DNA from 3 places in the Xenorhabdus bharatensis genome. Region 2 is predicted to be linked to each of the others. Evidence: riboswitches for the same ligand, from Rfam matches in the RefSeq annotation. Region 2 holds a riboswitch; each other region holds the start of a gene.
What was found. Region 2 has a riboswitch for thiamine pyrophosphate ahead of thiD (bifunctional hydroxymethylpyrimidine kinase/phosphomethylpyrimidine kinase). Riboswitches for the same ligand answer to the same signal wherever they lie in the genome.
Positions count from the first base shown of each region.

Region 1: another riboswitch for thiamine pyrophosphate. It lies ahead of thiC (phosphomethylpyrimidine synthase ThiC); the one in region 2 lies ahead of thiD (bifunctional hydroxymethylpyrimidine kinase/phosphomethylpyrimidine kinase).
Region 3: another riboswitch for thiamine pyrophosphate. It lies ahead of thiB (thiamine ABC transporter substrate binding subunit); the one in region 2 lies ahead of thiD (bifunctional hydroxymethylpyrimidine kinase/phosphomethylpyrimidine kinase).

Region 1 is NZ_JBBMXG010000025.1:35,518-45,696, reverse strand. Features, by position in the region: gene purD (phosphoribosylamine--glycine ligase) at 1-107, shown strand, start outside; gene AAC855_RS18715 (DUF1481 domain-containing protein) at 158-811, opposite strand; gene hupA (nucleoid-associated protein HU-alpha) at 862-1,134, opposite strand; gene AAC855_RS18705 (YjaG family protein) at 1,319-1,909, opposite strand; gene nfi (deoxyribonuclease V) at 1,986-2,663, opposite strand; gene hemE (uroporphyrinogen decarboxylase) at 2,668-3,732, opposite strand; gene dcp (peptidyl-dipeptidase Dcp) at 4,158-6,356, shown strand; gene nudC (NAD(+) diphosphatase) at 6,432-7,211, opposite strand; gene AAC855_RS18680 (HAD family hydrolase) at 7,508-8,182, shown strand; TPP riboswitch at 8,258-8,382, shown strand; gene thiC (phosphomethylpyrimidine synthase ThiC) at 8,525-10,179, shown strand, end outside.
Region 2 is NZ_JBBMXG010000004.1:195,216-205,394, reverse strand. Features, by position in the region: partial or broken gene AAC855_RS05800 (alanine/glycine:cation symporter family protein) at 188-1,642, shown strand; gene AAC855_RS05795 (N-acetylmuramoyl-L-alanine amidase) at 1,851-2,693, shown strand; gene AAC855_RS05790 (helix-turn-helix domain-containing protein) at 2,781-3,161, opposite strand; gene AAC855_RS05785 (amino acid permease) at 3,633-4,994, shown strand; gene cspE (transcription antiterminator/RNA stability regulator CspE) at 5,785-5,994, shown strand; TPP riboswitch at 6,137-6,229, shown strand; gene thiD (bifunctional hydroxymethylpyrimidine kinase/phosphomethylpyrimidine kinase) at 6,317-7,114, shown strand; gene fbaB (class I fructose-bisphosphate aldolase) at 7,187-8,236, opposite strand; gene trhP (prephenate-dependent tRNA uridine(34) hydroxylase TrhP) at 8,815-10,179, opposite strand, start outside.
Region 3 is NZ_JBBMXG010000006.1:88,023-98,201, forward strand. Features, by position in the region: gene ptsP (phosphoenolpyruvate--protein phosphotransferase) at 1-784, opposite strand, end outside; gene rppH (RNA pyrophosphohydrolase) at 794-1,321, opposite strand; TPP riboswitch at 1,581-1,685, shown strand; gene thiB (thiamine ABC transporter substrate binding subunit) at 1,825-2,838, shown strand; gene thiP (thiamine/thiamine pyrophosphate ABC transporter permease ThiP) at 2,814-4,418, shown strand; gene thiQ (thiamine ABC transporter ATP-binding protein ThiQ) at 4,411-5,112, shown strand; partial or broken gene AAC855_RS21605 (IS1 family transposase) at 5,148-5,244, shown strand; gene AAC855_RS07695 (pyridoxal phosphate-dependent decarboxylase family protein) at 5,341-6,786, opposite strand; gene AAC855_RS07700 (ParB N-terminal domain-containing protein) at 7,368-7,829, opposite strand; gene sbnB (2,3-diaminopropionate biosynthesis protein SbnB) at 8,159-9,175, opposite strand; gene sbnA (2,3-diaminopropionate biosynthesis protein SbnA) at 9,210-10,169, opposite strand.

The DNA of each region.
Region 1 (10,179 bases), on a different contig from region 2:
TCGCAGAAGCTCAGACAAAAGCTTACCTGAGAGCAGAAAAGATTAACTGGAAAGGCTGCTTTTATCGTAAAGACATTGGCTACCGTGCTATTGCTCGTCTGAAATAACGATATTCAGAAAAAAAGCCAGTAATAAAAAGTCGGCGAAAGTAACAGGTTTACAGTTTATCTTTCGTCGGCTCCCAAAGACAAAAATCGTCATTGGCCACTAACAATAACTGTTTACCTTCTGGTGAGTCCAGCCACGCAATGGTGAGTATGCCATAACTGTTTTTACTTCTTTCTTCGAGCCATGCCTGTGACTGAGGGTCAAACTCAATAGATATTTTCTCCCCTGAACAGGTAGTCACTTCACCGTTCTGCCAGTGCCCCTGCATCAGTTTTACCTTCCCGGCAATCAGAACATCACTGGTTTCTTTTATTCGGCTGGCATCAAACAATGACCTGATGATGTCATCGTTGGAAAGTTGTTCGCGATGCCCATTAAACTGGCGTTGCATAAAAACGATGTCGTCGTCTTTATCGAACCGCAGGATTTCTTCTGTTGGATTATCATTAAACACGTTGCGGCGTATCTGCCACAAATGGCCCTGACGATATTCGTAGAAAGTAACAGTGGTGTTGTTGTGCTGGTAAGGACTGTAAACGCTCATGATAACCTGAGGTTTACTGTTTTGATCATTCAGACGCCATAGGCGGATAACGCCACCATCGGTAATGAAACCACTGGCACTGAAAGTGGGTTCGTTCGGTTTGACTGAGCAGGCGCTGAGCAATGAGATAAACCCCAATGCTAACAGCCCCTGTATCATCAACAAAAGGGGCGTTGACTTCCCCTCTTTTTTCTTTTTCCGCAATACGATTACTTAACTGCGTCTTTCAGAGCTTTACCAGCAGAGAAAGCAGGTACGTTTGCAGCTGCGATTTTGATTTCTTTACCAGTCTGTGGGTTACGACCAGTACGCTCTGCACGATGATTAACTTTGAAAGTACCAAAGCCAACCAGTTGCACTGCATCACCGCTTTTCAGAGATTCAGTGATTGCAGCCAAAGTTGATTCCAGAGCAGCTTTAGCCTGAGTTTTGGTCAGATCAGCACCTGCTGCGATTGCATCAACTAATTCAGTCTTATTCATAGATTATCCTTACAGTGTGTTTATCGTTTGCAAAGCATCGAGTGCGACGGATATGCCGATTTGACAGCACCCCTGCATACACGCACCGATAGCCACTTCTTTTCGCCCTCAATTTAGAACAGAGTGAGGGCAAATGTGAAGTCTTTAAATCCGGCAAATCAAGCACTAAGTCACGTTTTATAACTTATTGCTCTAAATTTATGCCGATATTGCTGACTCCGCACTCACGGAGATCAGCCTTTAATCCTTTAATTAATTCTATGTCCCGTTCTTCGCAGTTCGCCAATAAACGGTAAATCTCCCATTGAATATCCCATTCCTCTTCAATGGCAGGCAATGCCTTTAATTCATCCTCTGTCATTTCCTGACCAGCCTGCGTCATTTCCAGCATGGCGACAGTACGGATGGATATTTCACTGACGGCTATTGCATGCTCTAACGTTGAACCACTCAAACGCGAATGAATGACTTCACCTAATGCAATACACGCATCAATTGCTGGATACACACCATAAATATCATAGCTATCTGCTGATGGGATAATGGCTTCCAATTTTTCCAGCTGGTTATCAAAATTTACTTTTGCATCTTTGACAACTAATGTTTCCCACACCAGATCAAGAATTCGGCGATATTGTGCAGGATCAGCAAACTCAGTCTGATGGCAAAACGTGTGATAATTCGGATACATCCGCTCACATAGACTAGCCATAAAAGTCAGATGTTGCCAACTTTCAAGCTTCTCCAACCTCAGGTGAATCGGGTTTCTTAACATTAGTCGTTACTCATGATGCCTAATTTGCGCCGAAGTTTACCTGAAAATCAAGAATATCCACATATTTCCGCTTCAATTAAAGACTTTTCTGCATTGTTTGCCTAAAAAACGCTCTATTTGAGGCTATTCCATCAGCCCAACGGGTCGGTTCAGGTAACCTATATCCTTTCATACAGTGTTCAATCCAACCCATGGCGCTATCAATACTGACCTTATGACCAATGGAAATATAGAGTGGATTACACCTTTTTTTGCTCCGCCAGACCAAACCGATCTGTTCACCATGATCGATCAGTGGCTGACGACTTCCCACTACTTCTCCGACAGGAGCATGTTCACCACACAGGCGACTTTTAGCTACCCCAATTGTCGGAACATCCACCAACAAACCAAAGTGGCTGGCAATGCCAAAACGCCTTGGGTGAGCTATCCCCTGACCATCAACCATCACTAAATCAGGACGTAAGTTTAACTTGCCCCATGCTTCAAGCAATGCCGGATATTCACGAAATGAGAGTAAACCGGGAATATAGGGAAGTACAGTCGCCATTCTCGCGATTTGGTATTCTGCCAGCTCAAGAGAGGGATAATGTAAAACAGCGATGGCGGCACGGGTTACCGTGCCGTTTTCTTCAAACCCTACGTCAGCCCCTGCAATGAATTCCGGGATAAAAGAAGCCGGAAGCACATCATGGCGGATCACTCGTTGTGCTTTCTCTGTTTGTTCCTGACGTAGTGCTTTCGTGTTGTACATAGATTTATTGATGATATTTCGCTGACAGCCGGTGTACTGCTTCGACAAAAGCCCCGGCATGTTCTGGCGGAACGTCCTGATGAATGCCGTGCCCCAAATTGAAAATATGCCCATTGCCTGTGCCAAAGTCTTGCAGGATAGTCGAAACCTCCTGCTCAATACGCGCTGGTGAGGCATACAGCATGGATGGGTCCATATTCCCCTGTAGAGCGACTTTATCTCCGACACGACGACGAGCATCAGCAATATTCGTTGTCCAGTCCAACCCAAGCGCATCACAGCCAGTTGCCGCCATTGCCTCAAGCCATTGTCCTCCCCCTTTTGTAAACAGGGTGACAGGTACTCGGCGACCCTCATGTTCGCGGATCAATCCATCGACAATCTTATGCATATATTGCAGGGAAAACTCCTGATAATCGCGCTGGGATAAAACACCGCCCCACGTATCGAAAATCATGACAGATTGTGCGCCTGCTTTAATCTGGGCGTTCAGATATAGAATAACGCTATCAGCCAATTTATCCAGCAACAGATGAAGTGTCGCCGGCTCAGCATACATCATGGCTTTGATCTTAGTAAACGCCTTACTACTTCCGCCTTCGACCATATAGGTTGCCAGTGTCCACGGACTACCGGAAAAACCAATCAGAGGAACCTGCCCTGCCAAAGCCTTGCGTATCGCACGGACAGCATCCATGACATAACCCAGCTCCATCTCCGGATCAGGAACAGATAGCTTTTCTACATCGGCATGGTTAAGGATTGGCGCCTGAAAACGCGGGCCTTCACCGGCTTCGAAATACAGCCCTAATCCCATTGCATCAGGAATAGTCAAAATATCGGAAAACAGGATGGCTGCATCCAGTGGAAAGCGTCGCAAAGGCTGAAGTGTGACTTCACAGGCCAGTTCAGTATTTTTGCATAACGAGATGAAATCCCCCGCCTCCTGCCGTGTTGCTTTATATTCAGGTAAATATCGCCCTGCCTGCCGCATCATCCATACCGGAGTGATATCAACTGGCTGACGTAATAAGGCACGCAGATAACGGTCGTTTTTCAACTCATTCATGACAGGCTCCCTTGATTATCGACAAAAAGCGCCCGCATGATAACACGTCAACCGCCCAACTTCCGTTGTGAGTGCCAATAAATAAACGTTCAGTCATCAATCAACAACCTAAGATGAAAAAAATTTATGTATGGGTTCACAAAACTAGCAACAAGGACTAGGCACTCCGGTCTATCGCTCTCATTATGTTAACCTTGTGTTACAGATATGTAGCGCGCAGGCAATCTGGTATCTCACATTGCCATAATCCTTCACCGTTCGCGCTTTTCAGTTAATCGTTGGATGAATTGGTTTACGTTAGTTAATTGACGGTCGTTAATGGGCTTTCGTTAAGCGGCCATCGTCAATCGACTGTCTCAAAGCTCTTATAAAGTCATTTTTATTGATAAATAACCTATAAAATTTACATGGAGGAGTTTCGACTGATGCGTTTATCCATTTTAGTACTGGCTATTGGCTTAGCATTAGGCACTCAGGCGCAAGCCGAAGAAAATAAACGGGGATCCGGCCACACTAGCGTATCAGGTGGTCAGATAAAGGAGATAAGTGTGACCGATAAAGTTGACCAACAACAGGATAAGAATAATCCTTTCTTCTATACCAGCGAACTACCCTTCCAGGCCCCTCCGTTCGATAAAATAAAAGAAACAGACTACTCACCTGCAATCACGGCCGGTATTAAACAGAAGCTGGAAGAAGTGGAGAAGATCGCCAATAATCCCGCTCCGCCTGACTTTGAAAATACCTTTATCGCACTGGAGAAAACTGGCACGACGCTGGATCGGGTAACAAACGTATTTTGGGCGATGACCTCAGCGAATACGACTGACGGTCTACAAAAACTCAGTGAGGAAATGTCACCAAAACTGGCGGCAATGAATGATGAGATAATGCTGAACAGTAAACTGTTCAACCGCATCAAAACCGTTTACCAACAGCGCGAAACACTGAATCTGGACTCAGAATCGCTCCGTCTGGTAGAAGTCATCTATAAGCAATACGAATTAGCGGGTGCCAATTTATCTGATGCCGATAAAATAAAGCTGAAATCATTAAATCAGGAATCGGCAACCCTTCGTACTCAATTTACCAATAAATTGTTAGCAGCAACTAAAGATGGCGCTCTGGCGGTTAAAGATAAAAATCTGCTGGCCGGGCTGTCCGATGGCGAAATGGCTGCGGCTGCACAGGCTGCCAGTGAGCGTAAGCTGGATAATCAATGGCTGTTCGTATTACAGAACACGACCCAACAACCGATTCTGCAAGATCTGAAAGATCGCGATACACGTAAGGCGTTATTCGAAGCATCGTGGAACCGAGCGGAAAAAGGGGATGATAACGACACACGCCAAACGCTGTCCCGCTTAGCGAAAATCCGGGCTGAACAGGCTAAATTGCTGGGTTTCAAAGATTACGCATCATGGAAGTTGCAGAGCCAGATGGCAAAAACACCAGAAGTCGCATTGAAGTTTTTGCGTGATATCGTCCCTGCTGCAACTGCACGCGCTGAACGTGAAGCAAAAGATATTCAAGACGTGATTGACCAGCAGAAAGGCGGCTTCAAAGTGGAAGCATGGGATTGGCCGTTCTATGCCGAACAGGTACGCAAGGCAAGGTATGATTTGGACGAGTCCCAGATTAAGCCCTATTTCGAACTGAATAACGTCCTGAATAACGGTGTGTTCTACGCCGCTACCCTGCTCTATGGCATTACCTTTAAAGAACGCAAAGACATTCCGGTTTATCATCCCGATGTCCACGTATATGAAGTTTTCGATAAAGACGGGCAACAACTGGCGCTGTTCTATTCCGATTACTTTAAGCGTGACAATAAAGCCGGTGGCGCATGGATGAGTAATTTTGTTGATCAGTCCAGACTCTTCGGAACCAAACCGGTAATTTACAACGTTGCCAACTTTACTAAACCGGCTCCGGGCCAGCCTGCGCTGTTATCGTATGATGACGTGATCACAATATTCCATGAATTTGGGCATGCTTTACACGGCATGTTCGCCGATCAGGAATATCCGACGTTGTCAGGAACCAGTACTGCTCGTGACTTTGTGGAGTTCCCATCACAAATTAATGAATACTGGGCTCGCGATCCTAAGGTATTTGCGAATTACGCCAGACATTACCAAACCGGCGAGGTCATGCCACAGGCGCTGATGGATAAAATCAATCAGGCGGATAAATTTAACAAAGGCTATACAATGACTGAGTTGCTGTCAGCCGCATTGCTGGATATGCACTGGCATATGCTAGCCGCTGATAAGCCCCAGCAGGACGTGAATAAATTTGAAGCCGCATCTCTGCAAGAAGACAACATCCATCTCAGCTACGTGCCACCGCGCTACCGCTCCAGTTACTTCAAACACATTTGGGGTGGTGGTTATGCTGCCGGTTATTATGCCTATCTGTGGACAGAAATGCTGGCCGACGATGCGTTTGGATGGTTTACCGAGCATGGCGGTCTGACAAGAGAAAATGGGCAGATTTTCCGCGATAAGATATTGTCACGCGGTAATAGTACAGATCTGGAAAAACTGTATATAAACTGGCGAGGTAAACCGCCAAGTACCGAATCTATGCTGAAAAACCGGGGTCTTACGGAACAAGAATAACCAAGTACCCTGAAATATTGAGAGTTACCTGATAGAAAAAATCGGGTAACTCTCATGATTTGTAAGTATTCACTATCAATATTGGCGACAGTTCTGACGACACAGTGCGACCGTTTCCTCAATCAGACGGCGGGCAATCGTATCAGGCCCGGGGATCAGGGGAAGATCATCATATCGATACCAATCCGCACTGATTAGCTCAACGGGGTCATGCTCAATATCGCCACTCTCATAATCAGCCAGAAACCCCATCATCAATGAATGCGGAAAAGGCCACGGTTGAGAAGTCACATAACGCAGGTTACGGATTTTTATCCCACTCTCTTCCATCACCTCGCGGTGAACCGTCTCTTCAAGTGTTTCACCCACTTCCACAAACCCAGCCAGCACGGTATGAATACCATTGCGATGACGCTGATGTTGTGCCAGTAGAATGTGATCTTCACGGCGGATACCCACAATAATGCAAGGAGCAATCTGCGGATAATAGCGTTCATCGCAATGGTGGCACAGGCAGGCCCACTCGTGCTCAGTCTGCTGCATTTCATGACCGCAATACCCACAGTAACGATGTGAGCGGTAAAACTCAGCCAACTGGACTCCGCGCCCTACCAGCTGAAATAATTGAGGATCCTGTTCTACAATCCGGCGGGGAGAATACATCTCTGATGCCATCTTATGACGGACAAGCCATACTATTTCTCCCAACCACTCGCCGATAGCGTAGGCTACAAGGCCCTGTAATGACCAGCTCTCGGCAGTGCCTAGCGGTAAATCTCCCTGTGGAAGCCAAACTCTGTTTTCAAGGCTGACAATCCACCAGCCTCGTTCTATACCTGTCAGTTTTTTTTGCATTATTGGCTCCATCATGTGTTGTGTCATATGCTGTGATCATTAAGAATATATTAACCAAGTCAGTGTTAATTAAATGTTAACCAAGGTTAATACCATTACAGCATACTCTTCTTCATCGTACTCTGTCTGCAATCTGTTATATTAACAATGTTTCTGAATGTGCATGTTTTCGGATATTCATTGAAGCACGGCAATAACAGTGAGCAGCAATAAAGCAATAATAAGTCACAATAAAATATTTGATTCTCTTTCAACCGACCCTATCCTGTCGATTTCGGATGTGAGGAATAACAACTATGTCACAGCAGGTTGCCATATTTGATCTGGACGACACCCTGATCCGTGGGGATTCCAGTCTACTCTGGACAAAATATTTATGGGAAAAACAGATCATTACTGACCCACGTTTTGTAGAAGCAGATCAGAAAATGATATCGGATTACAGCGCAGGGAAGCTGAACATGCAGGAATACCTGTCAGTCAGTTTGCAAGCCCTCTGCCAAATACCCCATGAACAAGTTGATGTCTGGCTGACGGATTTTGTGGAAACGACAATCAAGCCTCTCTTCTATCCCGCAGCGAAAACACAATTAGATATTTACCGCCAACAAAATATTCCTGTCATTATCATTTCTGCGACTGTTTCTTTCGTGGTGAAAAAAATTGCGGCTGCATTCGGCGTAAAAACCGCAATGGGCATTGATATGGTCATGAAAGAGGGTTGTTATACCGGCGATATTGAGGGTATCCCGACTTTCCGTGAAGGGAAAGTGACCCGCTTACAGCAATGGCTGGCAGAACAGAATTTATCGCCACAACATATCTCTTTTTACACAGACTCAGCAAACGACTTACCGATGTGTTTCTTTGCCAGTGAGGTATTTACGGTTAATGCTGATACAAAATTACAGTCAGCAGCAGAAAAACATGGTTGGAAGCAATTGAGCAGGGCGTTAGCGCCACGGAGTTAATACCTGACATCGGGCCAATACAAAAGGCTCAGTTTTCCGGTTGCAGTTTCCATAATCCCCTTTATACTCTGGGGTGTTTTCTTGTCGGAGTGCCTAGCGTTCAGCGTATATCACGGTGAACACAGGCTGAGACCGTTTATTCGGGATCCGCAGAACCTGATCGGGCTAATACCCGCGAAGGGAACAAGAGTAATCCCTCTGCTGATATGACTTATTGCTTCTGTACAGACCTTCTGCCAGATAACATCGTTCAGCAACCATCATTACTCCCTGCGAGCTCCAGACAAGCAATTTTCTCAACTTAAGCCTGATTACAGGCGATTACACAGTCAGGAATTTGCTATGTCTAATGCTATTACTAACGAAACTGTTACCTCCAGCGCCGATATTATCCCTACAACGGATATCTCCCCTAAAACCCATCCGGCACGTCCACGTAAAGTCCAACGGGATGCCGCACAGGAATTTATCAATTCAATTCAGGGTGTTACCTTCCCCAATTCACGCCGTATCTATCTGGAAGGCTCACGCGAGGATATTCAGGTTCCTATGCGTGAAATTCAGGTATCTCCTACACTGGTTGGCGGGACAAAAGAAGCGCCTCAATTTGAGGAAAATGAACCCGTACCTGTTTATGATACTTCCGGCCCTTATGGCGACCCTGAAGCCGTGCTGAACGTCCACGCAGGTTTGCAGAAAATCCGCCAGCCGTGGATTGAAGAGCGCAATGACACAGAGCCTGTCACAACCCTCAGCTCTGATTTTACCCAACAGCGCCTTGCTGATGCTGGTCTGGATCACCTGCGTTTTCACCATCGCCCCCACCCTTTGAAAGCGAAATCAGGCGAACGCGTTACCCAATTACACTACGCGCGTAAAGGTGTTATTACGCCGGAGATGGAATTTATCGCTCTGCGGGAAAATATGGGGCGTGAACGTATTCGCGGCGAAATTCTGCTCCAGCAACATCCGGGGCAAAGTTTCGGTGCCAACTTACCGGAAAACATTACGCCGGAATTTGTGCGACAGGAAGTCGCTGCGGGTCGTGCGATTATTCCTGCCAACATTAACCATCCAGAATCCGAACCAATGATTATCGGGCGTAACTTTCTGGTGAAAGTGAATGCCAATATCGGTAATTCTTCCGTAACCTCTTCCATTGAAGAAGAAGTTGAGAAGCTGATCTGGTCTACCCGCTGGGGCGCGGATACCGTGATGGATCTTTCCACCGGGCGCTATATCCACGAAACCCGTGAATGGATACTGCGTAATAGCCCGGTGCCAATCGGTACAGTTCCCATCTATCAGGCACTGGAAAAAGTCAACGGCATTGCGGAAAACCTGACGTGGGAAATGTTCCGCGATACGTTACTGGAACAGGCGGAACAGGGAGTCGATTATTTCACTATTCATGCCGGTGTTCTGCTGCGCTATGTCCCGATGACCGCCAAACGACTGACAGGCATCGTTTCCCGTGGGGGTTCCATTATGGCGAAATGGTGTCTTTCCCATCATCAGGAAAACTTCCTCTATACCCATTTCCGTGAAATTTGTGAAATCTGTGCCGCCTACGATGTTTCTCTTTCTCTGGGGGATGGTTTGCGTCCCGGTTCTATTCAGGATGCCAATGATGAAGCACAGTTTTCCGAACTGCATACGCTGGGTGAGCTGACCAAAATCGCTTGGGAATATGATGTTCAGGTGATGATCGAAGGGCCGGGGCATATTCCGATGCAGTTAATCCGCCGCAATATGACGGAAGAGCTGGAACACTGCCACGAAGCGCCTTTCTACACATTAGGGCCATTGACCACCGATATCGCACCGGGTTATGACCATTTCACCTCCGGCATTGGTGCAGCCATGATTGGCTGGTTCGGTTGTGCCATGCTCTGTTACGTTACGCCGAAAGAGCACCTTGGCCTGCCAAACAAAGAAGATGTGAAACAAGGACTCATCACGTACAAAATCGCAGCTCATGCGGCAGATTTAGCGAA
Region 2 (10,179 bases):
TTCATTAAAAGTTACCCATTGAAATAGATATTGTGTTACATTCTTTTCGTTTTACTGACTAGTATCTCTGTGTCTCAATCACAGAATTGTGTTACTTGTTAATAATAAAGGATATTAAGCACAATAAATTTTATACGGATACTGATTATGGTCAGCTAATGTTTGCTAATAGTAAGGGGAAAATATCTTGACGGATCTGATTAACTTCATTAACAACATTCTTTGGGACTACGTATTAATATACTTGCTTCTTGGTGTTGGCCTTTACTTCACTATACGATTTGGTTTTATACAACTTCGCCATTTTGGCCACATGTTTTCAGTCCTGAAACACAGCAAGAAATCAGATAAATCCGGCATCTCATCTTTTCAGGCTTTATGTACCAGCCTTGCGGCGCGCGTAGGGACCGGGAATCTTGCCGGAGTTGCGATTGCACTGACTGCTGGTGGCCCTGGGGCTATTTTCTGGATGTGGGTTGTTGCATTTATTGGTATGGCAACTTCCTTTGTGGAAAGCACGCTTGCTCAGTTGTACAAGACGAAAGACGATCAGGGAAATTATCGTGGTGGCCCGGCCTACTATATGGAGAAAGGGTTGAAGAAGCGGTGGATGGGTGTATTGTTTTCATTCTTCCTTATTATCGCGTTTGGTCTTGTATTTAATGCCGTTCAGGCAAACTGAATTGCACAAGCAGCTTCTTTTGCCTTCGATATCAATCCTTTATATGTCGGTATTGTATTAGTCATTATTAGTGGTGTGATTATCTTTGGCGGTTTGCGTTCAATTGCGCGGGTTGCTGAATTAGTTGTGCCATTTATGGCGGGTGCATATTTAATTCTGGCATTTTGGGTTGTAGGCCACAATATTGAACGTATTCCAGAAGTATTTGCATTAATCTTTAAGAGCGCCTTTGGTCTTCAGGAAGCTGCGGCAGGTGCATTGGGTTATGGTATTTCCCAGGCAATGCTTCAGGGCGTTCAGCGTGGTTTATTCTCGAATGAAGCGGGAATGGGTTCTGCGCCAAACGCAGCGGCTTCTGCTTCTCCATATCCGCCACATCCGGCCTCTCAGGGATATGTGCAGATGTTGGGTGTATTTATGGATACGATCGTTATCTGTAGTGCAACAGCAGTTATTATTCTTTCTTCGGGCATCCTTAATGAGAATGTTACTGCTATCAGCGGAATTGAATTGACGCAACGTGCATTGTCCTCCGCAGTTGGTCATTGGGGAACAACTTTTGTTGCCATTGCAATTTTCTTCTTTGCCTTTACATCAATTATTGCTAACTACGCTTATGCTGAAAGTAATATGATATTCCTCGAGCGTAACCATACTGCAGGTTTATTCATTTTACGTATTGCAGCATTAGGCATGGTGATGTTCGGTACAATGGCGGAAGTGCCTTTAGTCTGGAATATGGCAAATGTATCCATGGCCTGTATGGCTATTGTGAACCTGATAGCTATTTTCTTGTTATCAGGCATTGCGTTGAAATTGGCTAAAGATTATAACCAGCAGAGAAAAGCAGGGCAGTTGCCAACATTTGATATTAATATGTATCCGGAGCTCCAAAAGCAGATTGAAGAAGGCATTTGGAATAATGAACCGGTACAGAAGAATCAAAAACGTAATAGCTGAAATTAATACCGATATCCATTATTAGTAAAATAAAATGGATAGACATATTAGCCGGATATTCCAGATTTAATGGAAGTCCGGCTTTTATGTTATTGTAAAAACGATATAACGTGTAACATTCCAGCCGATAAAAAGACAGCATCCACTCTAATTTCATCTACTATATAGTGATATTATTCAATTTTTCTTCTGTTACTGTATAAATATGATGAGAAAAATCTTAGTAGGCGTGTTTATTACGTTACTGATTGGCTGTAGCCGACAGCCTCCATTGGAAGAAAGAAACGATTATCTTATTGATCATTCTTATTCATATTCGACAAAACAGAATATTGAATCAGTCAAGTTTCTGGTCATACATTACACGGCCTTGAATGAGAAACGTTCTTTGCGGGCTCTGACTGGTGGTAATGTCAGCGTTCAGTATTTGATTCCTGCTCATCCCAAATATAAAAATAATGAACCGATTATTTTTCAATTATCTTCTGAGGGGGAAAAAGCCTGGCATGCAGGCAGAAGTGAGTGGAGGGGATATAAAAATCTAAATAACTATTCTATCGGTATAGAAATAGTTAATTGTGGATTTAAAAAATACTTTTTCAAAAAAGAGTGGTGTGCATATTATCCAACACAAATAGATGCTGTGATCCGACTGGCAAAAGACATTATCCGTAGGCATAAAATTGAAGTTGTGAATGTGGTTGGTCATAGTGATATCGCCCCGCTTCGGAAAGAAGATCCTGGGCCTATTTTCCCGTGGCATACTCTTTATGAAGCAGGAATCGGTGCTTGGCCTGATGCTGCCACGGTAAATAAATATCTGGCAGGCAGAGCCCCGGATATGCCCGTTCCTGTTATCAAAATACAAAAAGCATTGTCTGTTTACGGGTATGCTATTCCTCAGACAGGTTATCTGGATGTACATACGCATAAAACGATCCGGGCATTTCAGATGCATTTTCGCCCTTCAGATATTCAGGGATATCCTGATGCAGAAACGGAAGCGATAGCATTGGCCTTAGTTGAAAAGTATAAATTAAATGAAAACTAATCTCGTTGCGGTACTAGGGAAGGGGTTGGAGAAGTTGGTAAGGTAGCGGCCTGATATCGAAACCCGGCCGCATAGTCTATCTGATGATTAGCAATCGTAAGACAGGTGTAAGGGAAGTTTAACTTCAAGTTCTATATCTGTACTTTGACGAAAATCGTAAGGTGTAATGCCATATTCTTTACGGAACATATAAGTAAAATGGGATTGAGAGCCGAAGCCAAAATCCAGCGCAATATCAAAAATGGGTTGGGAACTGTTCTTCAGAAGATGTACAGCACCAGCCAGACGACGTTGGCGTATGTATTTACCCAGTGAGATCCCGGTGACTTCCTTGAATATTTTCTGCATGTGCCAAAGCGAATAGCCAGAGTAAGCAGCAAGTTCTTCAAGATGGATGACACGACCAAGGTGGTTTTCTATCCATTTACTCAGTGCGCATACAAGTGCTAAGTGATTATCCTGTGGCATTACAATTATAAATTGGTTAAAGGTGATGAGAAGTATACACAACTTCTTTTCAAGATTTTAGTTTTATACATAATCGACATTCCAGAGCTAATTTTACTCTTATCAGGCTTGAATATGCATTACAATCACAAGGGAACGAAGAGTGAATTAGTATGCATTTCCGGTATTTATTCTTTGTGAATGATGTTTTAATATTCATCTGATTTGAATGAGTAAACTAAATATTGAGTCAAAATTAGAGTTTGACACGATAGCAATAGTGTCAGTGTAGTTTGGGTATGATAGATCGCGCAAAAATTGAAGGAATCTCAGGTTTCTTCGGCCAGTTCAGGTCCAAAACGACAAATAAAATAGTTTAAACAGGTTCTATACCCAATGGATTTCGGGCTGCATCACTGCGGTGAGTGAATGAAACCAGCACAGAAGTGGCTTGAAATACAACGGATATAATTATCGAAATAAGAGGACTAGATGACGGGGCACATACAACAGTCGACGCTTAAGCGTGGTTTAAAGAACAGGCATATTCAGCTTATTGCACTCGGTGGCTCAGTAGGAACAGGGTTATTTTTGGGAATTGCCCAAACGATAAAAATGGCCGGGCCTTCGGTGCTTCTGGGGTATGCGATCAGTGGTTTTATTGCATTCCTGATAATGCGCCAGTTGGGGGAAATGGTTGTTGCAGAACCGGTAGCAGGTTCTTTTAGCCACTTCGCTTATAAATATTGGGGTAATTTTGCTGGTTTTCTATCCGGTTGGAATTACTGGGTCATGTTTATACTGGTTGGAATGGCGGAGCTCACCGCTGTCGGTATGTATATTCAATACTGGTGGCCAGAGATCCCAACGTGGGTTTCAGCCGCAATATTCTTTGTGGTGATTAATTCTGTCAATTTAATTAATGTCCGGCTCTATGGGGAGGCGGAATTCTGGTTCTCTATGATTAAAGTCGGGGCCATTATCGGCATGATCCTCTTCGGTTCTTACTTGCTCATCAGCGGAACAGGGGGGCCACAAGCCAGCGTAAGCAATTTATGGCAGTATGGCGGTTTCATGCCCAATGGTGCTGCGGGTCTGATCACAGCAATGGCCGTAATTATGTTCTCATTCGGCGGATTGGAAACCGTTGGGATTACGGCGGCAGAAGCTGAAAATCCAGAAAAAAATATCCCAAAGGCAACTAATCAGGTTGTGTACCGTATTTTGTTGTTTTATATCGGTTCGTTGTTCATTCTGTTGTCTCTTTATCCGTGGATAAAAGTTGTTGAGGGCGGAAGTCCATTTGTTCTGATTTTCCATAACCTAGATAGCTTCTGGGTTGCTAATGCCTTAAATATTGTTGTGCTGACCGCAGCATTGTCGGTTTATAACAGCGGCGTTTATTGTAACAGCCGAATGCTGTATGGCTTGGCTAAGCAGGGTAATGCACCACGTATTCTGACTAAAGTGAATAAGCGCGGTGTTCCGGTTTTATCAATTGCACTGTCGGCTTTGGCAACATCGATAGGTGTATTGATTAACTATGCTATGCCGGGTAAAGCATTTGAGCTTTTGATGGCGTTGGTAGTGACAACCTTAGTTATTAATTGGATTATGATCTGTGTGTCACATCTGAAGTTTCGCGCTGCGAAGGATTCAGAAGGTGTTAAGACAAGCTTCCGGGCATTCTGGTATCCATTTGGTAATTTCTTGTGCCTGATATTTCTGGCTTGTATTCTTGTTATCATCCTGACGATACCTGATATACGTATATCTGTGATCCTCATGCCATTCTGGATTGGCGCATTGTGGGTTGGTTATTTATTTTCCAGATCGAATAAAGCAAAGACATAATTTGATAGTTTTAAAACGAGTATACTTTTTCAGCCGGGCATTATGCCCGGCTGATTTTTTTATCATGAATCTAATTTTATTAATCCCTGATAACAAAATTTTATTACATGAGAAAACTATGTGAAAATGTAAACTACAAAAATTGCATATAAAATGAATGTTATCCATTTCTCTCCATAATGATGTTTTCGCTGATCTGATACCTGCGTAATAGGTTGTTTAAAGCTTAGCTCTGCCAATGCTATAAACATGATGTCAGCTTCTGACATATTTAGATAATAAAGGACGCCTATAAATTGAATAAGGTGGAATGTAACTGAACAATATTTAATAAAGGATATACAAAATATAAACCAGCTGAATCTGGAGCAATCATATTACACTCTAAGATGTTAACAAATATACTCCGTTATTTTATTGCTTCCTCAATTAAGTTTGAAAATTATAACTCTCTGCTGTATCGCTTAATAAGCGTGATAAACAGAATTATATATCAAAAAAGTCAAAATACTTTCCTAGAGTTAAAATTCTATTTCTTTGTTAATTCATGATGTTATGTAATATAAATACTTCTGGCTGATGTTAAATAAAAAGCAGATATTAATAATTTGAAATATGTGCTTTAGCTCGTGCCGCTGAAAAAAATGGCTTGCGATTATATAAAGAGTATGTGATAAAACACATGGGTAAACGAAGTACTGTTTCTGTTAATGAATAGCAACAATGAATACGGGTTCGTTTCTTTTTAATGCCAATCGGCTAATAAAGTGATTCAAAGGAAATTTTTGAAATGGCAAAAATCACTGGTACTGTGAAGTGGTTCAATGAGTCTAAAGGTTTTGGTTTTATTACTCCAGCTGATGGCAGCAAAGATGTATTTGTACATTTTTCTGCAATTATGAAAGATGGATTTAAAACATTGTCTGAAGGCCAACAAGTTGAGTTTGAAATTCAGGATGGTCCTAAAGGTCCAGCTGCTGCAAACGTGACAACTTTATAGTAATAAAAAGTAATTAAAAGTAATAAATTTATTTTTGCTGGTGTTTTCATTACCAGCTGAATATATATCGTTAGTCTGTTTCATTATTTAACGATAACATATTGCAAATATCACTCTATTGGGATACTAATAGAGTGATTTTTATTTTGGCTCGGGGCGTTCTTAAGTGAACTGAGAAGTACCCGTATTACCTGATCTGGATAATGCCAGCGTAGGGAAGTCTCGGTATATCCCATATCCGGCAGATCTTGAAAAGGCAACTTGAAAGATAACGGGTATTCTGATTACCGCTTTTCCTGAGCTGGTCGCAGGAATCATCATCATGTCAATCCATTCATTGACCATTGCAGGAACTGATCCTAGCGGTGGTGCCGGCATTCAAGCCGATTTGAAAACCTTTTCTGCACTTGGTGTTTATGGCACAACGGTGATTACCGCTCTCGTTGCGCAGAATACCACCGGAGTGCAAGCAGTTTACGATATTGAACCCAGTTTCCTTTCTGCCCAACTTGAGTCTGTGCTTTCAGATGTCAGGATAGATAGTATTAAAATTGGCATGTTATCGAATGTTGCTAATGTGAAAATTGTCACGGAAATACTGCATCGTTACCCAGTTCCTTATACTGTGTTGGATACAGTGATGCTGGCAAAGAGCGGAGATCCGTTATTGTCTGAAGAAGCGGTCACAGCCATGACAGAGTTACTACTCCCTGTTGTTTCCTTAATTACCCCCAATTTACCTGAAGCGGCAGCACTATTGAAATGTTCTTCCGCGGAAACAGAAGATGAAATGTTGCAACAAGGGCGAAAATTATTATCAATGGGTTGTCAGGCAGTTCTGTTGAAAGGGGGTCATCTGGCTGACGGAGAAAGCCCTGACTGGCTGTTTACACCTGAAGGGGAATGGCGTTTTACTGCTTCCAGAGTTAATACCCACAATACTCATGGCACGGGTTGTACTTTATCAGCGGCTCTTGCTGCATTACGGCCACGTTATGATGATTGGCAGAGCACAGTGCCCGTCGCAAAAGCGTATTTACGAAATGCCTTAGTGCAGGCAGATAAATTAGAGGTGGGAAAAGGGATTGGGCCGGTACATCATTTCCATCAATGGTGGTAGTGGCTGATTGTGAAAATGGGGATAGTTATATCCCCATATCTAATTATAATTCAACTAATTAGCCTGATTTTATCAGGCTATAGTGACGCTCTTGTCGAGATAGACATCCTGTACTGAGTGGATCAGAGCAACGCCTTCTTTCATTGACTTCTTAAATGCCTTGCGCCCAAGAATTAATCCCATGCCTCCGGCGCGTTTATTGATGACCGCTGTACGGACTGAATCACTCAAATCATTGGCACCTGAAGCGCCGCCAGAATTGATTAAGCCGGCACGCCCCATGTAACAGTTAGCTAACTGATAACGAACTAAATCGATAGGGTGTTCTGTTGTCAATTCAGTATAGACGCGTTTATCTGTGTGCCCGAAACCAATTGCTGTGTAACCGCCATTAGTTTCCGCCATTTTTTGTTTAACGATATCAGCACCGATAGTTGCGGCCAGATGGTTGGCCTGACCGGTTAAATCGGCACTTGTATGGTAATCAACGCCATCTTTTTTGAAGGCGGAATTACGTAAATATGCCCACAGTACAGTGACCATTCCTAATTCATGGGCACGTTCGAAAGCGGCAGAAATTTCTTCTATCTGGCGGCGTGACTCATGCGAGCCATAATAAATCGTCGCACCAACTGCAACTGCGCCCATGTTAAATGCCTGCTCAACACTGGCGTACAAAGTCTGATCATATTCGGCAGGATAAGTCAGAGTTTCATTGTGATTCAGTTTGACCAGAAACGGGATTTTATGGGCATAGCGGCGGGAAACCGATGCCAGAACACCATAAGTCGAAGCAACGCAGTTACATCCGGCTTCAATCGCTAATTCAACAATATTTTTGGGGTCAAAATAGAGCGGGTTTGCTGCAAAAGAGGCACTGGCTGAATGTTCAACGCCCTGATCAACTGGCAGAATCGAAAGATAACCCGTTCCCGCCAGACGCCCATGATTAAATAAAGTTTGCATTGAGCGCAATACCGCGTTTGGCCGATTATTTTCGATCATTACACGATCAACAAAGTCTGCACCCGGAATGTAGAGATTTTCACGTGGAATAGTAGAACATTGATGCTGTAATAAACTTTCTGCGTCTTTTCCTAACAAATTCACGATATCAGTCATATTTAACTCCAGTTTGCAAAAGGCGCTACTGATTGTTGTTTATATTTGCACAGAGTACAAGGTGAGCAGGAAGGGAAGATGTAGTGGATCGCTTCAGTTGAGACTATTTTTCATAGTTAATGTTATGTTTATTAAAATTTAATTATTTCACTCCTGTCATGCATGTGTATAGTGAGATAATATCAATCTGCTCTGTTGAGAATAACTATCTCAAGGTGTTTTCTAAAAATTCCTTCAGTATGTTGAATAAATATGAGTGATATTTATTCAAACTGATTTTTTTATTTACAATTAATTTTGTGATGGGTAGCGAGATAATTATTATTGACTGAATAAACTCAATAACCAGCAATTCAGTTAATGATTTTTTCTTGCTGATATTACTGATGATTTTTCAAATTTTAAAATTACAGGAAAAGAAAAGGCTAGCCCAAGGGAGATTGAGCTAGCCAAGGAGGTGGTTCCTAGTCTTACAGTGAAACTTTTTTAGTTCTTCATTTTTCAGAATGGATAATACGAGAAATAAAATAGTATTGATGTGATCTGTTTCTAAAAAAATGGAACTATTTCTGTAAATTTCATACTGAATTATTTTTAGGAACTGTATTTGTATGTGGGGCTCGGGTATTACCTGCTTTCAGATTACGGATAAGCAGCGCGTAATTCAGTTCAATTTCTTCAGGAACAGGTAAGTAAACAATATGACCATCACCCGGAGCAACTTCGACAGCCTGATTCTTTTTGTTTATCATTGATGCCAGTACAAAGTTGATATTACCTGCTGGCGTCATAATCTCAAGGCTGTCACCAACGAGGAACTTATTTTTTACTGCTACTTCAGCCAGCCCATTGACCCGATTGCCGGTAAATTCTCCCACAAATTGTTGCGTTTCTGATACTGAATAACCATATTCATAGGTTTGATAGGCATCGTGAGTATGACGGCGCAAAAAACCTTCCGTATAACCACGATGTGCTAATCCTTCCAGCGTGCTCATTAATGTTGGATCAAATGGTTTACCTGCAACGGCATCATTGATGGCACGGCGGTATACCTGAGCTGTACGGGCACAATAGTAGAAAGATTTAGTACGGCCTTCTATTTTCAGTGAATGTACGCCCATGCCAGTCAGCCGCTCTACATGCTCTACTGCACGTAAATCTTTAGAGTTCATGATATAAGTGCCATGTTCATCTTCAAATGCGCTCATATATTCACCCGGACGTTTGGCTTCTTCTATCATGAAGACCTTATCCGTCGGAGTGCCCTGTCCCAGTGTTGGCTCAATATTTTTAACCGGAATAGGGTCATGGGTATGAACAATGTTGCCGGTGTCGTCTTCTTTTCCTTCCTGAACGTTGTATTCCCAACGGCAGGCATTTGTGCAGGTTCCCTGATTAGGATCGCGTTTATTGATATAGCCTGATAGTAAACAGCGGCCTGAGTAAGCCATACAAAGTGCGCCATGTACGAAAACTTCCAGCTCCATTTCAGGCACCTGCTGGCGGATTTCTGCAATTTCTTCCAGTGAAAGTTCGCGCGATAGAATGACCCGAGTTAAGCCCATTTGTTTCCAGAATTTTACTGTGGCCCAGTTAACCGCATTTGCTTGCACGGAAAGATGGATATCCATTTCAGGGAAGGCTTCTCTCACCATCATGATTAAACCGGGATCGGACATAATTAGCGCATCAGGCCCCATTTCAACCACAGGCTTCAAATCGCGGATAAAGGTTTTCAGTTTTGCATTGTGTGGGGCGATATTGACAACGACATAAAAACGTTTGCCTAATTCATGGGCTTCTTTAATCCCCTGAGCCAGTGTTTCATGGTTAAACTCGTTGTTACGAACACGCAGGCTGTAACGGGGCTGCCCGGCATAGATAGCATCTGCGCCATAAGCAAAGGCATAGCGCATGTTTTTCAGGGAGCCGGCGGGAGA
Region 3 (10,179 bases), on a different contig from region 2:
CCGAGTGAAACAGATCCTGTTTAAGTTTCGGATCATTCAGTAAGTGGGAATAGAGGTCAAAAATAGCGGCACTTTCTTTCTGCGAGCTGGCGGTAAAGCGTTTACTTATCCGGCGACATTCTGCTGTTGCCTGCTCAAGCGCACGGGTCAGGCGGGAACGTTCGGCCTGATAATCAAGTGCTAACGCTTCAGATATCTGCTCAAGTGAGGGTTGGGAACAGTCCTGCCAACCCTGAGCCATCGCAATTCCCTGAGAGACCGCCAGTGCTTTGATGTGGGTCTGACAATACTGACTTGATAATCCACGAACCTGTGCCTGAGCAAGGATCGCAGCCAATTGCATGGCGAGAGTCACCATAAAAGACTCTTCACTTTCATCAAACGATCGCCGCTCATTTTGCTGAACGACCAGAATCCCCTGCAATTGGCGGCGGTAGATAATCGGAGCACCTAAAAAGGCCCGGAGATTTTCTTCTTTTACCTGAGGAATATATTTGAAGCTGGGGTGATCACGTACATCGGCAAGGTTGATTAACTCTGACAAGCGCCCGACCTCCCCCACAACACCTTCGTCAAAGGAGAGGCTGACCGTGCGCTTTCCCGGCTTCTTCAACCCCCGGGTTGCCATCAGGTAATAACGCTGGCGCTGGTGATCTGCCAGATAGATAGAACAAACATCCGTATTCATTGCTAAGCAGGTTTCATTAACTAACAGCTCAAGCGCTTCCGACAAATCCGTTGCAATAGCAACCTTTTCAACAATTTCCCGTAAGCGCATGAGCATAACAATTACCTAACTTCTTCTACGGCGATAATAGGCTGAGTAGGGTTGTGGCGATGATTCCTGTACCGGCATCACGATGGAGGAAAATTCTTTCATCACACGGCGATACACATCCCGTTTAAAGGAAACAACCTGCCTGACAGGGTACCAATAGCTCACCCACCGCCAACCATCAAATTCTGGTGTACTACTGCGCTGCACATTAATTTCTTTTTCACTGCAAAGCAGCTGCAATAAAAACCAGCGTTGCTTTTGCCCGATACAAACGGGCTTTGTATCCCAACGCACCAAACGTTTGGGTAATTTGTAACGCAACCAGCTACGGGTGGAGGCTAAAACCCGTACATCTTTGCGACTTAAACCAACTTCTTCGAACAACTCACGATACATCGCTTGCTCTGGCGATTCTCCCGGATTGATACCTCCTTGGGGGAACTGCCATGAATGCTGTCCATAACGGCGGGCCCACAGAACCTGCCCCTGACGATTACAAATTACAATTCCTACATTCGGGCGGTAGCCATCATCATCGATCACCAGACTACCTCTCGATAAAACGAATTTGAAAAGATAGCTAATTGTTTCACACTCCCCTCAAGCGGTAAACCTCTATACCCAATGGATTTAGAATTACATCTCAGCGGCAAGGAAAGGCCCCTTTGGAATGGGGTTCCCCGCCTATTGATAAAACGATAGCAGAAATGTGAACACGACCAATAAGTCAGAAAAAATAACCAGAAAGGCGACAGATATATTAATGAGGCTTTGCAGTCACTGCTTTAGTCTCTACAATACAGTCATCTCAACGGGGTGCGATTGTTGTCAGACAACATCGCTGAGAGCAAACCCGTAGAACCTGATCCGGTTGGTACCGGCGTAGGGATTTGAGCCACTACCCAATTGATATATCGCAGTCATTTTATCAGACACTTTCTCAAATCCTTTACCAACCTGCCAGTCACTTACTTAAGTGTGAGTGCTAATAACGATTGTTAATAACCACTATTAATAATTACTATTGATAACGACAGGAGAGCAAAGTGTTGAAGCGTTTATTTTCCCGGTTTATCACAATCGGTGTATTATCGGTTTTTGCCTGTGCCTTTGCTCAGGCAGCACAGGCTAAGCCTACACTGACCGTTTATACTTATGATTCGTTTGCCTCTGAGTGGGGAGCAGGCCCGGCCATTAAAAAAGCGTTTGAATCCGAGTGTGACTGTGAATTAAAACTCGTTGCGTTGGAGGATGGTGTTTCTTTACTGAACCGTATAAGAATGGAAGGTAAAAAAACCCAAGCGGATATCGTGCTGGGTTTAGATAATAACCTGATTCAGTCGGCTCAACAGACGGGGTTATTCACCCCTGTCAGCATTGATACCACAAAATTAAAACTGCCTTTCACATGGAATAACAAGACTTTTATTCCTTACGATTACGGTTATTTTGCTTTTATTTACAATAAAAACACCTTGCCAAATCCCCCAAAAAGCATGGCTGAACTCATTAACAGCCAGCAGAACTGGAAGATTATTTATCAGGATCCGCGCACCAGTACGCCCGGCTTAGGTTTTTTACTCTGGATACAGGAACTCTATGGCGATAAAGCTGCACAAGAGTGGCAGAATATTGCCAAAAAAACGCTGACGGTGACTAAAGGCTGGAGTGAGGCATACGGGTTATTCCTGAAAGGAGAAGGCGATATGGTGCTCAGCTATACCACCTCACCGGGCTATCACATCATGTCCGAGAAAAAGGATAATTACGCCGCAGCCATATTCGATGAGGGCCATTATTTGCAGGTTGAAGTTGCTGCACAACTGGCATCAAGCAAGCAGCCTGAACTGGCCCGGAAATTCATGCAATTCATGCTCTCCCCCGTATTCCAGCAAGTCCTTCCGAACACGCAGTGGATGTATCCTGTTACTGATATTCCTCTGCCGGAAGTGTTCAAACAACTGCCTGTGCCAGAGAAATCTCTGCAATTTAACGCAGATGAAGTAGCAAAACACCGCACACAATGGATCCGTACATGGCAAAGTGCTGTAAGCCGTTAATCGCGGGTTGGTTATTGCCGGGGGTGATTGCCTCCGGCCTGTTGATCCTCATTGCGCTTTCCGCTTTTGGCGCTCTGTGGTTTTATGCGCCTGAAAATCACTGGCAGGTATTTCTGAATGACAGCTATTTGTGGCATGTGATTCGTTTTACTTTCTGGCAAGCATTTTTATCCGCCTTATTCTCGGTGATACCCGCCATATTTCTGGCCAGAGCGCTCTACCGCCGCCGCTTTCCGGGCAGAACGTTTTTCTTGCGCCTGTGCGCTATGACACTGGTGCTGCCGGTTTTAGTCGCTTTGTTTGGCATACTGACTGTTTACGGACGCGTTGGCTGGCTGGCCAATCTTTGCCAGTGGATAGGGATTGAATACCATTTCACGCCTTACGGTCTTCAGGGTATTTTACTGGCTCATATTTTCTTCAATATGCCGATGGCGACGCGCTTATTACTCCAGTCACTGGAAAATATTGCCATAGAACAACGGCAGCTTGCCGCTCAGCTTGGTATGAATGAGTGGCAACACTTTCGCTTTGTCGAATGGCCTTACCTGCGCCGCCAGATTTTGCCGACAGGCGCTCTGATTTTCATGCTGTGCTTTGCCAGCTTTGCCACTGTACTGACATTAGGCGGCGGCCCTTCTGCAACAACCATTGAGCTCTCTATTTATCAGGCTATCAAGTATGACTACGATCTGGGTCAGGCCGCCCTGCTGGCACTTATCCAGCTCTTTTGCTGTCTTGGTCTGGTGTTACTGAGCCAAAAGCTTAAAGGCATACTTTCGGTCGGTTATGGGCATCAGCAACAATGGCGCAACCCACAGGATTCCTGGCTGAAAAAGCTATGTGACGGATTGCTTATCGCTATCGCATTACTGCTTTTGCTCCCGCCGTTACTGGCAGTCATCATGGATGGGCTGAACAGCGCGGTATTGGATGTTCTCAGTAAACCCGAATTATGGCAGGCGTTCACAACCTCCATTGTTATCGCACTGGGAGCAGGCTTATTATGCATCTTCCTGACAATGATGCTGTTATGGAGCAGCCGCGAATTATACCTGCGCCATTTATCGCGCTGGGGACAGGCTCTGGAAAGCAGTGGTTTGTTGATTCTGGCGATGCCGGGTATTGTGCTTGCGACTGGCTTTTTCATTTTACTGAATAATACCATCGGGTTACCCGATTCTCCTTACGGGCTGGTTATCCTGACCAATGCCTTAATAGCCATTCCCTATGCGTTGAAAGTACTGGATAACCCAATGCGCGATCTGGCTGTGCGCTACAATCCGTTGTGCCACTCCCTGAATATTAAGGGATTCAATCGTCTGCGCTGGATCGAGCTTAAAGCCCTGAAAATCCCGCTGGCACAGGCTCTGGCTTTTGCCTGTGTGCTGTCAGTCGGGGATTTTGGCATTGTGGCGTTATTTGGTGACGAAAATTTCCGTACCCTGCCTTTCTATCTCTACCAGCAAATCGGGGCATACCGCAGTCAGGATGGAGCAGTCACTGCTTTCCTGCTTTTGCTCCTCTGTTTTATTTTGTTCAGTGTGCTTGAACGCTTACCGGGCCGACGCCATGATTAAACTTGAAGATGTGACTTATACCTATGAACAAATTGCCATGCATTTCAACGTCAGTATTGAGGCGGGCGAGCGCATTGCTATCCTCGGCCCGAGTGGGGCGGGTAAAAGTACATTATTAAGTTTAATCGCGGGGTTTCAGTTCGCAGAATGTGGTGATATCCGGTTGAATGAGGAAAATCATACCCATTCAGCCCCTTCCAATCGCCCGGTATCCATGCTGTTTCAGGAAAATAATCTGTTTTCCCATTTAACCATTGAGCAAAATATCGGTTTGGGTTTACACCCCGGCTTGAAATTAAATGCTCAACAACAGCAGACACTGCAACAAATCTCATCACAGGTATCACTGACGGAATACCTGAACCGCCTACCTGCCCAGCTTTCCGGCGGGCAACGCCAACGGGCGGCATTGGCCCGTTGTTTAGTGCGTCAACAGCCCATCTTATTGCTGGATGAACCTTTTTCAGCGCTCGATCCTGCATTACGCAATGAGATGTTGGAATTGCTGGATCAGGTATGCCGCGAGCGGAAACTCACTTTACTGATGGTATCTCATAATCTTGATGATGCCGCTAAAATTGCCCCGCGTTCTCTGCTGATTGTGGCGGGTAAAGTTTATTATGATGGCGCTACGGAGAAACTGGTGAAAGGAGAAGTGCCTGAGGCTGGGATTTTGGGGATAGGAAAGTTGTGAGTGAAAAGCTAAGGCCATGCTCCCAATGATGAGATATCACTAAAGTTGATGTGGTTTGTCATTACTGTCATAAAACAGACAAGGTTAAAGGCCATTGTAAAGGACAGAACAGGTCATCCCCGAGAACAATGTCAATTAGGCTTCTTTGCTTAGAAGCCTGAAATATTTCATTATAAAACCTAAATTTTATTTTTATACCACCACAAAAAATATTTCATACCATTTTCATTATGTCATCTCCCTTGATTTATTTAAGCAAGAAATTAGTTTATCAATATCTGCTTTAGTTGTTCTGAAACTGGTTATACAAGCGCGCAATGTTTTCACACCTGCGTAATGGGTCATTGAGAGCCAATGACTATTCTCTTTCAACACCGCCGCCAATATATTTTCTGTCATATGACCATCAGAATCGATAAAACATGCAATAGGTAAATCTGAAGGATTGATAACTTCCCATCTATTTTCAATTAGTCTCTGTTTTAAATATATTCCCAGATCAATCTGTTGCTCAATCATATTTCTGAAACCGGTATGCCCTAGGATAGCCATAGGAATGAATAATTTTAGACCATTAAATTTTCGCGACCATTGGACAGAGCAGGCATAAGGATCAAGATTATCTTCATATTTATCTGGCATATAATTTGTTGAAACAGCAAAAGATTGACTAAGAATGCCGGGACAAGAAGAAATAAACATACCTGTACCCATTGGTGCCGCCAGCCATTTATGGGCATCTAATGTTATTGAATCGCTATGCTCTATACCTTTTAAAAGATATTTATATGTATCACTGAGCAATATTGCTCCGGCCCATGCAGCATCAACATGATAATATAAATCATACTCTTTACAGATATCAGCAATATCATCAAGTGGATCAATAATCCCTGCATTTGTAGTCCCAGCCGTTGCAGAGACAAAAAAAGGTTTTTTTCCACTGACTTTATCTTTTTCAATAGCTTCCCTTAATTTTTTGACATCAAATTTCCCATTTTTATCTACCATAATCAGCCGTACAGCGCTTTTTCCTAGACCTGACTGTACTGCAATTTTAAGCCATGCCAGATGGCTGTCACTCGAAACATAAAACACAGGATTACCCTTTATTTTTGATAATCCTGTGTTTGTGTAATCAGGAAATTTCTTAACTAATGCACATATAAGCGCTGTAAAATTAGCTTCTGATCCACCATAGGTAAAAATACCATTTGTTTCTTCACTACGGTAACCTGCAGTAATACCAAAATAATTAATAATTTTATTTTCAATCTCAACGCAAGCCGGAGCATGACTCCAAGCTGCCATTTGTGGATTATATATTGATGTTATAAATTCAGCGATACCTCCCCAAAAAGAAGATGTTGGGTTAAATAATCCAAAATAATTTGGACTTGTAACATGCACAATACCATTATTTAGTAAATCAAAGACATCATTCAATACATCTTGGGGATGATTATCTTTATTAAAATCATATTTTGATATGATTTTAATAATATCATGCTTAGATAAAATTGGACTCACCTGAGCATAATCTAAATTGGAAATGCGCTCATTGATTGATTCATTTACATAACTGATTATTTCCTCTCGTAAATCAACATTAGGAAAAAAAGAATCTTCAACACTATTTTTTATAAAACCATTTATTTTATTGCTCTCATTCATATTCTTCTGCTTATTGATATTAAATAATGATCAGGGATAGGATTATTCTCTATTGACTGATGAATTTGATCAGCACTCAGAACTACGGCAGAAAACAACTGTGTATTACTAATCCCATGTGTACGTTCTGATAAGCCATTAACATAAATGAAAATCTTTAACTTACCAGAAATTGTTAAATACAATTAAGTAGTGCCGGGATTTCAGAATGGTAATAGTGCATTTTAATAAAACAAAAAACCATTACTTATATAGAATAACTGCCAGGAGAAAATAAATTGGTTATGGAGCTCACAAAAACGCCTTACTATAAAAACGACCCAATATTATTTTAGATAACTTAATAACATTTTTATGAGTTATAGCCCCATTATAATAAACATTATTTTTTCGAAAAAGGTTTTATAAACGATATTATGCTTTTCTCTACAGTCACTCATATTTTTCCTTAGGATCCCGAAACGCTTCATTATAAAGTCTACGTTTTATTTTTATACCATCACAAAAAATATTTGATATCACTATCAGAATATCATCTCATTTTATTTAAATAATGAATTAACTTAAGTCAATCAATTAAATTATACACAATCATCAACAGATTTAATCTGTGACCATACTTTTCTATCACAAAGAGTATCTAAAGAAAAGTTCACCTCTGGCAGTAAGGGATCAAAAAAATGCCTCGTAGTTTTATAAGGAAGAATTTTTTTATCCTCTATCTCGCGTGTGATATTATTAATGCAATAGGGTTTATTATCCTTCCAATCATATACCTTTACTCTGTGATCACTATATTTTAACCTTACTACAGGTATAAATAATAATCCAAGTCCGTACGCAACATTTAACCTATGGTTTCCATCCATCACCCAGTTTGATTTATATTCAATAGGAATAATACTTTTCCATATTCCCTCTAAGCTAATCTTTCTTTGTAATTTTTCAACCATGATGGCATCTACTTCTTCAGATTGAACTAAATTTTTAACAAGTTCAAAGCCAATATGATACGATTTTCCTGACACTATTCGTTGTTTCATTTTGTTTCATTCCACGCTGATGGAAATCAATTTTTATTGAAATACTGCTTATATTTCTGAAATGAAGAGTTTTCAATTTCAAGTCACTTTCTCTTACAGTCACAAGCAATCATGTATACAAGTGATATTTCTTCATAATTGGAAGCTGGTTTTACTATCTCAGAAGTCATTTTGTAACCGCTTGTACTTAAACAAGCGGTATCAGACATTAAAAAGCCATCTTTAATGGTGAGATTAACAGCTCTCCAGACATCACACCGGAAAGGGCTGACGGAATCAGAAAAAGCGAAGAACAACCCGTTTAATCAGTTTCGATTAATTCCTACTCACTAATTCCGACTGTATGAGTCCGGGAAAAAGTCATCAATGCATACTTTATCATCGGGACTGAGTGTGTCCAGCAACTGCTTCGCTACTGCCAGATCGAGGATCCCCATGCCAAACGGCGAAAATATACGCGGTTGTTTATTATCAGGAACAATGCGCTGTTCGATTAAATCAGCGATCCCTCCCGCCATAAAATCGTGATGGCCTACCTGCTGGCTGGCAAGGTGGGGGGAAGTCTGCGCCTTCAGGCAATGACTGACATCATCCGCGATATTCTGCCCAGCTAAAATTATTTCCGGAGCCAGATCACGCAACGACATATGCAGCACAGTCGGAGCATGGCTAAACCAAGCGGGTGAAGTAATATAGGGCTGAGTTGCTGAAGTGGCAATCAGCACCATATCTGATTCACGGATGGTGGATTCCAGCGATGTACTGTAGCTGGTACCAACCCAACCAGCAGACTTATCACGAAATATTTGGATGCGGGTTTCACTGAGATCACACATGCAAAGTTTATCGATTTCCCATCCCAACTTTACTAGTAGCCCCAAAGTATTATGCGCAATAGGCCCACAGCCTATGACACCAAGCCGTTTAATCTTTTTAGGTGTCGGATGCAAATAACTGGCGCCGAGTACTGCTGAAGCGGCGGTACGAGCCGCACTGATCAGACTGCCCTCAAGGCAAGCACGCGGATAACCAGTGTGCCTATCATTGATAATCAGCACTGCCGAAGCCCGATCCAATCCCTTATCAATATTTTCTGGAAAGCTGGATATCCACTTAATACCCGTAATCGCATCATCACTTTCAATGGAAGCAGGTAAAGCGATAATCCTCTGTCGTGGGTGATTTGGAAAACGCAGGAAGTAGCTGTCCGGATTGACAGTCTTACCGTGAGCGTGTTGCAGGTAAGCCTGTTTGACTGACTTCACTAGCATGTCAGGATTCGCATCCAGCCAAGGGGCGATTTGCGCGGCACCAATTACCGTAAAAGAAGGTGTTGTATTTGCCATAATTACCTTTTATTCATGTGTTATTTAACGCGTCTTATACAACTTCAGCTTTCGGCAGCAGAGTAGGAAAGTGAGTTTTGACCCAACTGGGGTTATAAATGGTGTCGATATAACGATCTCCCATATCTGGTGAGATAGCCACTATGCATGATCCTACAGGGAGAGTAGCAGCATACAGCTCAACCCCAGCCAGTACCGTGCCTGACGATCCCCCTAACAATAGGCCACGTTGAGCTAACCGATGACACATTGCCACGGTATCAATTTCTGGGATCATCAGTAATTCATCAAAACTTGAGTGGGCCCGGATAGCAGGAGGATTACTGGTACCAAGACCGGGAATAAGACGTTTTCCGGCTGGATGGCCAAAAGTGACAGAACCTTGACTGTCCACTGCAATTATACGGACAGAAGGTGCATGTTCCCGTAGGTAGCGTGATACCCCGCCTAATGTGCCAGTTGTACCAGCACCAATAAAGACATAATCTGGCGTGGGAAAAGCGTTCAGAATCTCTGGTCCAGTTGAGAGATAATGAGCCCTAACATTTTCCTCGTTTTCATATTGGTTAACCCAAAGCAACTGTTCATCCTGTGCAAGCATTGATTTGATCAGGTTGATACGAGTAGCAAGAAAACCGCCATTTTCATCCCGTGTCTGCACAACTATTAATTCTGCGCCGTAGGCCTCAATGATGCGCGCGGTCTGTGGTGAAATGTTAGGGTCGCTGACACACGTAAATTTGTAGCCTTTAGCAGCACAAATCATTGATAATGCTAAACCAAGATTTCCTGATGAACTTTCAATAACTCGCATGCCTGGCAATAATCTTCCCTCAAGTTCCAGTTGCGTTATCATGTGCAGTGCTGATTTAAATTTTATTGACCCAGTGGCCGAAAACCCTTCAAGTTTCAGGTTTACATTAATTCCATTACCAATATCTATCTTTATAAATGCTTTTGAAAACAGTAAATCATATGGGTTATCAACAATCATTTTTATTATT